Regions from separate parts of the Nocardia sp. NPDC057353 genome, predicted to be linked through region 2. Evidence: riboswitches for the same ligand, from Rfam matches in the RefSeq annotation. Region 2 holds a riboswitch; each other region holds the start of a gene.
What was found. Region 2 has a riboswitch for S-adenosylmethionine ahead of ACFUUZ_RS12990 (aminotransferase class V-fold PLP-dependent enzyme). Riboswitches for the same ligand answer to the same signal wherever they lie in the genome.
Positions count from the first base shown of each region.

Region 1: it holds a riboswitch for S-adenosylmethionine, as region 2 does, so the genes downstream of both, ACFUUZ_RS16610 (rhodanese-like domain-containing protein) here and ACFUUZ_RS12990 (aminotransferase class V-fold PLP-dependent enzyme) in region 2, are expected to answer to the same signal.
Region 3: it holds a riboswitch for S-adenosylmethionine, as region 2 does, so the genes downstream of both, ACFUUZ_RS23675 (bifunctional o-acetylhomoserine/o-acetylserine sulfhydrylase) here and ACFUUZ_RS12990 (aminotransferase class V-fold PLP-dependent enzyme) in region 2, are expected to answer to the same signal.

Region 1 covers NZ_JBHVAK010000028.1:19,201-22,937, forward strand. The annotation lists gene ACFUUZ_RS16600 (DJ-1/PfpI family protein) at 1-235, opposite strand, end outside; gene ACFUUZ_RS16605 (O-succinylhomoserine sulfhydrylase) at 276-1,490, opposite strand; gene ACFUUZ_RS16610 (rhodanese-like domain-containing protein) at 1,487-1,903, opposite strand; SAM riboswitch class IV at 1,919-2,035, opposite strand; gene ACFUUZ_RS16615 (hypothetical protein) at 2,102-2,536, opposite strand; gene ACFUUZ_RS16620 (FAD-dependent oxidoreductase) at 2,774-3,737, shown strand, end outside.
Region 2 covers NZ_JBHVAK010000020.1:35,179-38,915, reverse strand. The annotation lists gene ACFUUZ_RS12995 (Pls/PosA family non-ribosomal peptide synthetase) at 1-1,177, opposite strand, end outside; SAM riboswitch class IV at 1,443-1,556, shown strand; gene ACFUUZ_RS12990 (aminotransferase class V-fold PLP-dependent enzyme) at 1,601-2,917, shown strand; gene ACFUUZ_RS12985 (flavin reductase family protein) at 3,018-3,482, opposite strand; gene ACFUUZ_RS12980 (YbaK/EbsC family protein) at 3,554-3,737, opposite strand, start outside.
Region 3 covers NZ_JBHVAK010000051.1:21,301-25,037, forward strand. The annotation lists gene ACFUUZ_RS23670 (homoserine O-acetyltransferase) at 1-467, opposite strand, end outside; gene ACFUUZ_RS23675 (bifunctional o-acetylhomoserine/o-acetylserine sulfhydrylase) at 464-1,780, opposite strand; SAM riboswitch class IV at 1,795-1,905, opposite strand; gene ACFUUZ_RS23680 (NADP-dependent isocitrate dehydrogenase) at 2,307-3,524, shown strand; gene ACFUUZ_RS23685 (MFS transporter) at 3,660-3,737, shown strand, end outside.

The DNA of each region.
Region 1 (3,737 bases), on a different contig from region 2:
GGATGAGCGCGGCCGCCCGGTCGAGGTCGACCGCGCTCAGATCGACGTCGGGCAGGATGCGCATGCCGCCGCCGGTGGTCACCGGCTCGGTGCCGCGACCGACCGTGCGCACCACGAGCGAGCCGGGTTCGCGCTGCAGCTCGGGGTTGTTGAGGTACGCGATGGCGGCCCCGACCTCCCAGTCGGCCAGGGTGTCGTAGACCGCCGTGTACACGATGCGAGGTTCCGAAGTCATGACAGCATCCTGTCAAACATGACAGGATGCTGTCAATAGCTCAGCCGAGCGCGTGGTCCAGGTCCGCGATCAGGTCCTCGACATCCTCCAGGCCGACCGAGATGCGAACGACGCCGTCGGTGAGCCCGATCCCGGCCCGCCCCTCCGCGCCCATGGCCCGGTGCGTGGTGGTGGCCGGGTGCGTGATCAGCGTCTTGGCGTCGCCGAGGTTGTTCGAGATGTCGATGACGCGCAGCCGGTTCAGCACCTCGAAGGCGCGCTTCTTGCCCTCGCCGTCGGGGGCGGCCAACTCGAAGGTAACCACCGTGCCGCCGCCGCTCATCTGGGTGGTGGCCAGCTCGTGCTGCGGGTGCGACTCCAGGAAGGGGTAGCGCACCCAGCCCACCGCCGGGTGGCCCTCCAGGAAGCGGGCGACCTCGAGCGCCGCCGCGGTGGAGTGCCGAACGCGCAGCGGCATGGTCTCCAACCCCTTGAGCAGAGTCCAGGCGTTGAACGGGCTGAGCGCGGGGCCGGTGTGCCGCATGAGCGTCTTCACCGGGCCGTCGATGTACTCGCGCTCGCCCAGGATGGCGCCGCCGAGCACCCGGCCCTGGCCGTCGATGTGCTTGGTGCCGGAGTAGACCACCACGTCGGCGCCGAGCTCCAGGCTGCGCTGCAGCAGCGGGGTGGCGAAGACATTGTCCAGCACCACCTTCGCGCCCGCGGCGTGCGCGAGCTCGCTGACCCGCCGCACGTCCACCAGGTTCTGCATGGGGTTGGCCGGGGTCTCGAAGAAGACCGCCTGGGTCGGCACCGAGAGCGCCTGCTCCCACTGGTCCAGGTCCTCACCGTCGACGAAGACCGTCTGCACGCCCCAGCGCGGCAGGATCTCGTTCGCCACCACGAAGCAGGAGCCGAAGAGGCTGCGCGCGGCGACCAGCCGGTCACCGGCCTTCAGCAGCGCGCCGAGCGCGGTGAAGACCGCCGCCATGCCGCTGGCGGTGGCGAAGCACGCCTCGGCGCCGTCGATCAGCCGCATCCGCTCCTCGAAGACGGCGACCGTCGGGTTGCCGTAGCGGGAGTAGACGAAGTGCTCGACATCGCCGGTGAAGGCGGCCTCGGCCGCCTCGGCGCTCTCGTAGACGAAGCCCGAGGTGAGGTAGAGCGCCTCGGAGGTCTCCTCGAAGCCGGAGCGGCGCAGCCCGCCGCGCACGCCGAGCGTGGCCGGGCCGACGTTCTCCGGCAGCGGCCGGTCGAAGGCGCCGCCGGTGATCACGACTGCCGCCAGGGCAGGCCGTCGGCGCGCCAACCGGCGGAGCCGCGGTGGCCCGCGCCGTCGATCGGGCCCTCGAAGCCGTCGATCACGTTGTAGGAGGGGGCGATTCCGGCGCCGGTCGCCAGCCCGGCGGCGTTCGCCGAGCGCTGGCCGGAGCGACACAGGAACACCACCGGCGCCTCCGGGTCACGCCCGTCGAGCGCGCGCTGCAGCTGCTCCAGGAAGGCCGGGTTGGGCGAGCCGGTGCCGTCCACCCACTCGATCAGCGCGGTCGGGCGCTCCAGCTCGGTGGTGTCCGGCACGCCGACGAAGCGCCACTCGGCCTCGGTGCGCACGTCGACCAGCACGGCGGACGGATTGTCGCGCAACAGCTCCCACGCCTGCTTGGGGGTGATGTCACCGGCATAACTCATGTCGAACCTCCTGTGAATCCACGCTTGCCGCATGGGAACGCCGCATACGGCCAGGTCGTCACCCGGAGCACCCCGCCGCGGAGGAGGGTTGCCGACCAGCCGAGCCGGGGCTTGACGCTGGTTCTCATGACCTTGCGAACCGAGATTGCCCCGGCGCGGCGGCCGCTGTCAACACGAGTTTCCCCGCGTCCGGGCGCGTCATCCGCAGACCAGCCAGCGGTCGCCGTCCCTGGTCAGGGTCCAGGTCGCGGTGGCCTCCCTGCCGTTCACCCGGGTGGTCACCGTGATCCGGCCACGGTCGCCCTCGACCACCGGGTTCGCCAGTGCCCCGACCTCGATCTCGGTGCGCGTCTCCGGCCCGCCGAGCTGCTCGGCCAGCGGCGAGGCGGCCTCGTCGAAGCCATCGCAGGCGGTGCCGGGCGGGGGGACCGCGTCGGTGCGGCCGCGGGCATCCGCGTAGTTGCGCACCGCGGCCGACATCTTGTCCGCCTCTGTGACATTTTTCTCAACCGGCGACAGCACCCCGGCGAGCACGATCCCCACCAGGACCAGCACCGCGACCACCCCGGCCGCCACGAACGGGACGATCGAGCGGACTTCCGGCTCCGGATCGTTGGGCTGCTGCTCGCTCATCCCTCGATGATCACCGATGACCTGGGCCGTCGGCGCACCGGCCCCGGCAGGATACGCGCTGCCCACCCGGGTCGCGGCCCGCGTGGAGCAGGGCCGATAGAATGGGAGCTTGCGACTCGTGCCGGAGCCGCCTTCCGATGCTCCGGAGAGAATCGGAGCGCGGTCCCGTACCGATCTCAGGTTAGCCTGGGCTAAGTAGACGCCAGATGAACGTATCGACCGAAGGTGCGCGTGAACATGACCGAACAGAGTGAGGCGGCTCGGCCGCTCCGCATTGCGATCGTGGGTGCAGGCCCGGCCGGGATCTATGCCGCCGACGCGCTGATGAAGTCCGACGCGGACGTCTCCATCGATCTCTACGAGCGGATGCCCGCGCCGTTCGGGCTGATCCGCTACGGCGTCGCGCCCGACCACCCGCGCATCAAGGGCATCATCACCGCGCTGCACAAGGTGCTGGACAAGGAGCAGGTGCGGCTGCTCGGCAATATCGACTACGGCACCGACATCACCCTGGACGACCTGCGCCGCTTCTACGACGCCGTCATCTTCTCCACCGGCGCCAACGCCGACCGCGCGCTCACCATCCCCGGCATCGACCTGGACGGCTCCTACGGCGCCGCCGACTTCGTCTCCTGGTACGACGGCCACCCCGATGTCCCGCGCACCTGGCCGCTGGAGGCCGAGAAGGTCGCGGTGCTCGGCGTCGGCAACGTCGCGCTGGACATCGCCCGCGTGCTCGCCAAGACCGGCGACGAGCTGCTGCCGACCGAGATCCCGCCGAACGTCTACGAGGGGCTCAAGCAGAACAAGGCCGTCGAGGTGCACGTCTTCGGCCGCCGCGGCCCCGCGCAGGCCAAGTTCACCCCGCTGGAGCTGCGCGAGCTTGACCACTCGCCGACCATCGAGGTCATCGTCGACCCCGAGGACATCGACTACGACGAGGGCTCCGAGGCCGCGCGCCGCCACTCCAAGCAGGTCGACATGGTCGCCAACACGCTCGAGCAGTGGGCCATCCGCGACCAGGGCAACCGGCCGCACAAGCTCTTCCTGCACTTCTTCGAGGCGCCGACCGAGGTGGTCGGCGACGCCGACGGCAAGGTCGTCGGGCTGCGCACCGAGCGCACCCAGCTGGACGGCACCGGCAACGTCAAGGGCACCGGCGAGTACCGCGACTGGGAGGTGCAGGCCGTGTACCGCGCGG
Region 2 (3,737 bases):
CGAGCGTTGGCAGCGGGGCGTACTTCTCCGCGTCCTTGGCGGGGTCCAGGTAGCGGGCCAGGCCGACGCCGCCGATCACCAGCTCGCCGGTCTCGCCCTCGGGCACCGGGTTGCCGTCGGCGTTCACCACCACCAGGTCCCAGCCGTTCAGCGGCAGCCCGATGCGGACCGGCGGCTCGCCGGTCAGCCGGGCGGCGCAGGCGACGACGGTGGCCTCGGTGGGGCCGTAGGTGTTCCAGACCTCGCGGTCGCTGTCGCGGGCCAGCCGCTCGGCCAGCTCCGGCGGCACCGCCTCGCCGCCGAAGATGAGCAGCCGGACGCCGTCCAGCGCCTCCGCGGGCCAGGTGGCGGCGAGCGTCGGCACGGTGGAGACAACGGTGATGCCGCGCCGCATGAGCCACGGCCCCAGGTCGGCGCCGGTGCGCACCAGGTCGCGCGGGGCCGGGACCAGGCAGGCGCCGTTGCGCCAGGCCAGCCACATCTCCTCGCAGGAGGCGTCGAAGGCGACCGAGAGGCCGGCGAGCACCCGGTCGCCGGGGGCGATGGGCTCGTCCGGCAGGAAGAGCTCGGCCTCGGCGTCGACGAAGGCGGCGGCATTGCGGTGCGTCACCGCGACGCCCTTGGGGGTGCCGGTCGAACCGGAGGTGAAGATGATCCAGGCGTCGTCGTCCGGGGTGGGCAGCGATGCCCAGTCGGCGTCGTCGGCGGGCGCGGCATCCCGGGTGCCGGGTCGGATGCCGTCGGCGGTGACGATGGCGGCCACCTTCGCCTCGCCGAAGACCAGCTGGGCGCGCTCCTCGGGGTCGTCGGCGTCCACCGGGACGTAGGCCGCGCCGCAGTAGAGCACCGCCAGGATGGTGACGTACAGCTCGCGATTGCCGGACGGTAGCCGAATGCCGACGCGGTCGCCGCGGCGCACCCCGGCCTCGGCGAGCCGGTTCATCGCCGCTTCGATCTCGACCACCAGTTCCAGGTAGCTGAGGACCGTGTCGCCGTCATCGATGGCGGCGGCGTCCGGGAATTCCTGGGCGGTAGCGGTGACGATGTCGACGAGTGTGCGCTGCGGTGCGGCGAGCGCGCCGCGGCGCAGCGGGTCGGGGAGCGTGGCCGTTCCGGGTGGCGCCGAGCCGGGGGCAGTGGGGTCGAGATCCGCCGGATGGAGCTGTGGTCGGACCATGACGTCCCCACCACCTTTCATCGAGTGCCCACACTTCCCGCTCGTTCTGCCATGTCCGGGTTACCAGCGGGCGAACCCGGTGGCGACCGGTTGTCCACGCTACTCGGCCGGACGCGTATTTGCGCAGGTCGAGCGGGTGCGTCGCTGTTCACCCCGCGTTCACCCCGCGCCTTCCGGCTGGTGGGGACCGCGCCACGGCGGGGGAGTGATCTTCGCCGGAGCGGTGCTTGACAACCGCGGTCCGGCTTTGTCACGCTCTTCGGCAGGTCATGAGTGCCAGCGTTCAGCCCCGGCTTGCTGGTCGGCAACCCTCCTCCGCGGTGGGGTGCTCCGGGTGACGACCGGGCCGCCGTCCGACCGGACGCGGCAAGCGCGGACTCGACACCTCTCTCGTTGCGGGTCCCCGACCGTTGGGATGACGTGATGACCGCTGTTCTCGAACCGACCTGTGCCCCGCTCGCGGCGACCTCGGGCGACGACCTCGTGGTCCCGCTGGTGCAGGGCGGCGCCGTCGGCTACGCGAACTTCGACTACGCCGCGAGCGCTCCGGCGCTCGCCGCGGTGACCGAGCGGGTCTCGGCGCTGCTGCCGTACTACGCCAGCGTGCACCGCGGGGCGGGGTACGCCTCGCGGGTCTCCACCGAGTGCTACGAGAGCGCGCGCGGCACCGTCGGCGCGTTCTTCGACGCCGAGGACGACCAGGTGGTCGTCTTCACCCGCGGCACCACCGACTCGCTGAACCTGCTGGCGGGCTGCGTGCCCGGCGACACCGTGGTGCTCGACATCGAGCACCACGCCAACTTCCTGCCCTGGCTCGCGGGCGGGCGCCGGGTGGTGACCGCGGCCGACACCGTCGCCGAGACGCTGCGCAGGCTGGTCGCCGAGCTCTGCTGCAAGCCCGCGGCGCTGCTCGCCGTGACCGGCGCCTCCAATGTCACCGGGGAGCTGCTTCCGCTGCGCGAGCTGGCCGAGATCGCGCACCGGTGCGGGGCGCGGCTGCTGGTCGATGCCGCGCAGCTCGCGCCGCACCGCCGGATCTCGCTGCGCGAGACCGGGATCGACTACCTGGTGTGCTCCGGGCACAAGCTGTACGCGCCGTTCGGGGCCGGGGTGCTGGTCGGGCGGCGGGACTGGTTGGACGCGGCGCCGCCGTACCTGGCCGGGGGTGGTGCCGTTCGCGCCGTCTCGGTGACGGAGACCGAGTGGGCTCCCGCGCCGCAGCGGCACGAGGGCGGGTCGCCGAATGTGCTCGGGGCGGCGGCGGTGGCCGCGGCCTGCGACGCGCTGGCCGGGATTCCGGAGGAGCGGTTCGTGGCGCACGAGCGGGCGCTGACCGAGCGGTTGCGGGACGGGCTTGCCGGGGTGCCCGGGGTTTCCCAGCCGCGGATCTTCAGTGACAGCGGGGAGGGGGTGGGGATCGTGGCGTTCACGGTGGACGGGTTCGCGCCGGGGCACGTGGCCGCGTACCTCTCCGCGGAGCACGGGATCGGGGTGCGGGACGGGCGGTTCTGCGCGCACCCGCTGCTCGAGCGGCTCGGTCTGCCCGCCGCGCTGCGGGCCAGCGTCGGGGTGGGGACGACTGTGGAGCATGTGGACCGGTTGATCTCCGCGCTGCACACGCTGGTGCGCGGGGAGTCGGCGTGGTCCTACGCCGCCGAGGGCGGGGCCTGGAGCCCGGTCCCCGAGACCCGCCCCCTCGGCGCCGATGCCTTCGGCGCCGCGCCCTGCGCCGGGTTCTGACCCCGGCATCGGGGCCGTAAGCGGCCGCCTCGACTCGGTTGCGCCCGAGTCGGAGGAGGGCCGGGCCGGCCGGACCATCGCCGTGGTCCGGCCTGCCATCTCAGCCGAGTTCGGTGGGCTGGTGGTAGCGGCCGTCGTAGTAGAGGAGCGGCGCCGCGGGCGCGGATTCCTGCGTTTCGTCGTGCACCCGGGTGACGAGCCCGGCGACGAAGGTGTGGTCCCCGATGTCGAACCGCTGGTGCACCTCGGCCCGCAACCAGAGCGGGGTCCCGTGCAGCACCGGCTCCCCGGACTCCAACTCGGCCCAGAGCGCCGGATCGGCGAACCGCTCCGCCGCGCTGCGCGAGAACCGCTGCGCCAACTCCCGCTGGTGCGCCCCGAGGAAGTGGATCACCACCGACTCGGCGGCGAGCAGCGCCGCCAGGCTGGACGAGGTGTGCGCGATGTTGAACGACACCAGCGGCGGGTCGAGGGAGAGCGAGGCGAACGAGGTGGCGGTGAAGCCGACCGGGCCGTGCGCGGCCCGCAGCGTCACGATGGTGACGCCCGCCGGGTAGTGCCGCATGGAGGCGCGGTACTGGTCGGCGGTGATGCCGTCGGAACGTGGTGCACTCACAGCAACGAACGTACGCGTGCTCAGCTCATATCGACCGGTTGTCCGGCGGTGATCCGCACCAGTTCGGTGAACGAGGTGCGGAACAGCGTGCCTGGGTGCCCGCCCGCCGCCCACAGCTGCGGGTGCCCGGCGAGCGCGGTGTCCACCCAGGTGGAGAGGTTCGTCGGGTGCCCGAGCGGCGCCACCCCGCCCGCGGGCTGTCCG
Region 3 (3,737 bases), on a different contig from region 2:
CCGCCGACCGCGGCGGCCAGCCGCTCGATGCCGAGCAGGTCGGCGAGCGCGATCTCGGCGCTCACCTGGTCACGGATGGAGATGTCGGGGAAGCGGCTGCCCCAGGGCTTGCCGTCCGGAGCGGGGGCGGCGGGGCCGGTGCTGCCCTTGCAGCCGCCGAGCACGTTGGTGGCGATCACGCACCACTCGTCGGTGTCCAGCGGGGCGCCGGGCCCGACCATGCCTTCCCACCAGCCGGGCGCCGGGTTGTCGGGGGCGCTCGCGACGTGCGCGTCGCCGGTGAGCGCGTGCTCGACCAGGATCACGTTGTCCATGGCGGGGGAGAGCTCGCCCCAGCGCTGCACGGCCAGCCGCACATCGGGGACGACGGCGCCGTTCTCCAGTTTGACGTCGCCGACCGCGAGCACGCCGGACGTCCCGTCCGGCGGCGGTAGCAGGGCGGTGCCCGGTTCGATGCCCACGGTCACGACGCCGCGTCGAAGCCCGCGCGCAGGTCGGCCAGGATGTCCTGCAGCCCCTCGATGCCGACGGCCAGCCGGACCAGCCCCGGCGTGACGCCGGAGCTCGCCTGCTCGTCGGGGGTGAGCTGGGAGTGCGTGGTGGAGGCCGGGTGGATCACCAGCGAGCGCACGTCGCCGATATTGGCGACGTGGCTGTGCAGCGTCAGCGCGTCGACGAACTTCTTGCCCGCCTCGACGCCGCCCTTCAGCTCGAAGGCGATCACCGCGCCCGCGCCCTTCGGCGTGAGCTGCTGCGCGCGCTCGTACCAGGGCGAGGTGGGCAGCCCGGCGTAGGCGACCGAGGTGACCGCCGGGTGCGTGGCGAGGAACTCGGCGACCGCCTGCGCGTTCTGCACGTGCCGCTCCATGCGCAGGCTCAGCGTCTCGATGCCCTGGCTGATCAGGAAGGCGTTGAACGGCGAGACGGCGGAGCCGAGGTCGCGCAGCAGCTGCACCCGCGCCTTGAGCGCGAAGGCGGGCGCGCCCAGGTCGGCGAAGATCGCGCCGTGGTAGCTGGGGTCGGGAGTGGTGAAGCCGGGGAAGCGGTCCTCGCCGGATTCGGTCTTCCCGCGCCAGTCGAAGGTGCCGCCGTCCACGATCGCGCCCGCGATGGCGGCGCCGTGGCCGCCCAGGTACTTGGTGGCCGAGTGCACCACGATGTCGGCGCCGTGCTCCAGCGGCCGCAGCAGGTAGGGGGTCGCGACCGTGTTGTCCACGATCAGCGGGACGCCCGCGGCGTGCGCGACGGCGGAGATGCCGGGCAGGTCGAGGATGGCGCTGCTCGGGTTGGCGATGGTCTCGCCGTAGCAGGCCTTGGTGTTCGGCCGGACGGCGGCGCGCCACTGCTCCAGGTCGTCCGGGTCGTCCACGAAGGAGACCGCGATGCCCAGCTTGGGCAGGGTGTAGTGGAAGAGGTTGTAGGTGCCGCCGTAGAGGTGCGGGCTGGAGACGATGTGGTCGCCCGCGTTCGCCACGTTCAGGACGGCGAAGGTCTCGGCGGCCTGCCCGGAGGCGACGACCAGCGCCGCGACGCCGCCTTCGAGGGCCGCGATCCGCTGCTCCACCACGTCCTGAGTGGGGTTCATGATCCGGGTGTAGATGTTGCCCGGCTCGGCGAGGCCGAAGAGCGCCGCGGCGTGCGCGGTGTCCCGGAAGGTGTAGGAGGTGGTCTGGTAGATCGGCAGGGCGCGGGCGCTGGTGCTGCCGTCGGGGGCCTGACCCGCGTGGATCTGCTTGGTCTCGAAGGACCAGTTCGCGGTGGGGTCGGTCGTCTCGGTCACGTGTTACCTCCAGGAGAGCGCGCTTGCTCCCGGCCGTCGGGAGCCGGGTCGTCACCCGGAGCACCCCGCCGCTGCTGGAGGGTTGCCGGCCAGCGAGCCGGGGCTTGGCGCTGGCACTCATGACCTGTTCGACATCGTAACCGGACCGAGGTCTGCCGATCGAACCCGTGTGCGGAGTTATCCACAGGTAGCCGCTGTGAATGCGCTCACAGCTGCTTCCTGTGGACTCTGAGCGGGTGGGTGCTGCGCCCCGGCGGGCTCTCGTCGTAGGCTCGAACCGTGAGCAAGGGGCGTGTCCTCGGTCACGCCGGACCTACTCGCGGGTAACGAGCCGGGGTCCCCGAAAGGGCGACCCTCGCCGTGCAATGCGAGGTCGGGCAGCAGTACGCTTGTCTTGTTTGCACCACAGGGTCTCGCCGACCAAGCGGGACATAGACGTTGTCTGTTGGACAGCTGGGGTCCGCTCACAAGCGTGTTCGCCTGGCCGTGCAATGAGGGCACACACCCTAGGAGGACACGAAGATCCATGTCCAAGATCAAGGTTGAAGGCACCGTCGTAGAGCTCGACGGCGACGAGATGACGCGGATCATCTGGCAGTTCATCAAGGACAAGCTGATCCACCCGTACCTCGACGTGAACCTCGAGTACTACGACCTCGGCATCGAGTACCGCGACAAGACCGACGACCAGGTCACCGTGGACGCGGCCGAGGCGATCAAGCGGCACGGCGTCGGTGTCAAGTGCGCCACGATCACGCCGGACGAGGCGCGGGTCGAGGAGTTCGGGCTGAAGAAGATGTGGCGGTCGCCGAACGGCACCATCCGCAACATCCTCGGCGGCACGATCTTCCGCGCGCCGATCATCATCTCCAACGTCCCGCGGCTGGTGCCGGGCTGGACCAAGCCGATCATCATCGGCCGCCACGCCTTCGGCGACCAGTACCGCGCCACCGACTTCAAGGTGTTCGAGGCGGGCACCGTCACCCTCACCTTCACCCCGGAGGACGGCGGCGAGCCGATCGTGCACGAGGTCGTGAAGATGCCGGAGGACGGCGGCGTCGTCATGGGCATGTACAACTTCAAGAAGTCCATCGAGGATTTCGCGCGGGCCTCGTTCAACTACGGCCTGCAGCAGAACTACCCGGTCTACATGTCGACCAAGAACACCATCCTCAAGGCCTACGACGGCATGTTCAAGGACACCTTCCAGGAGGTGTTCGACGCCGAGTTCAAGAGCCAGTTCGACGCCGCCGGGCTCACCTACGAGCACCGGCTGATCGACGACATGGTCGCCTCCTCCATGAAGTGGGAGGGCGGCTACGTCTGGGCCTGCAAGAACTACGACGGCGACGTGCAGTCCGACACCGTCGCGCAGGGCTTCGGCTCGCTCGGGCTGATGACCTCGGTGCTGCTCACCCCGGACGGCAAGACCTGTGAGGCCGAGGCCGCGCACGGCACCGTGACCAGGCACTTCCGCCAGCACCAGCAGGGCAAGCCGACCTCGACGAACCCGATCGCGTCGATCTTCGCCTGGACCCGTGGGCTGGAGCACCGCGGCAAGCTGGACAACACCCCCGAGGTGATCGGCTTCGCGCAGACGCTGGAGGACGTCGTCATCAAGACCGTCGAGGGCGGGCAGATGACCAAGGACCTGGCGGCGCTGGTCGGCGGCGACCAGGGCTACCTCAGCACCGAGGAGTTCCTCGGCGCGCTCGACGCCAACCTGGCGCGCGCGCTGCGCTGATCCCGGCTTCGAGACCCCTGTTCCGCCGACTGCGGAGCGGGGGTCTCCGCGTATCCGCGCATGGCCCGGAGGGGGTGGCCGATCTCACCCCGGGATCGGGAACCCCGCCGCGGTACCGCGGGGTTGCACGGAAGCGTGACTTCTACCGCTACCGCCGTCGAGACTCCGCGCACCAGCTGGCACCTGCCCGCCGTGCTCGCCATGGCGCTCGGC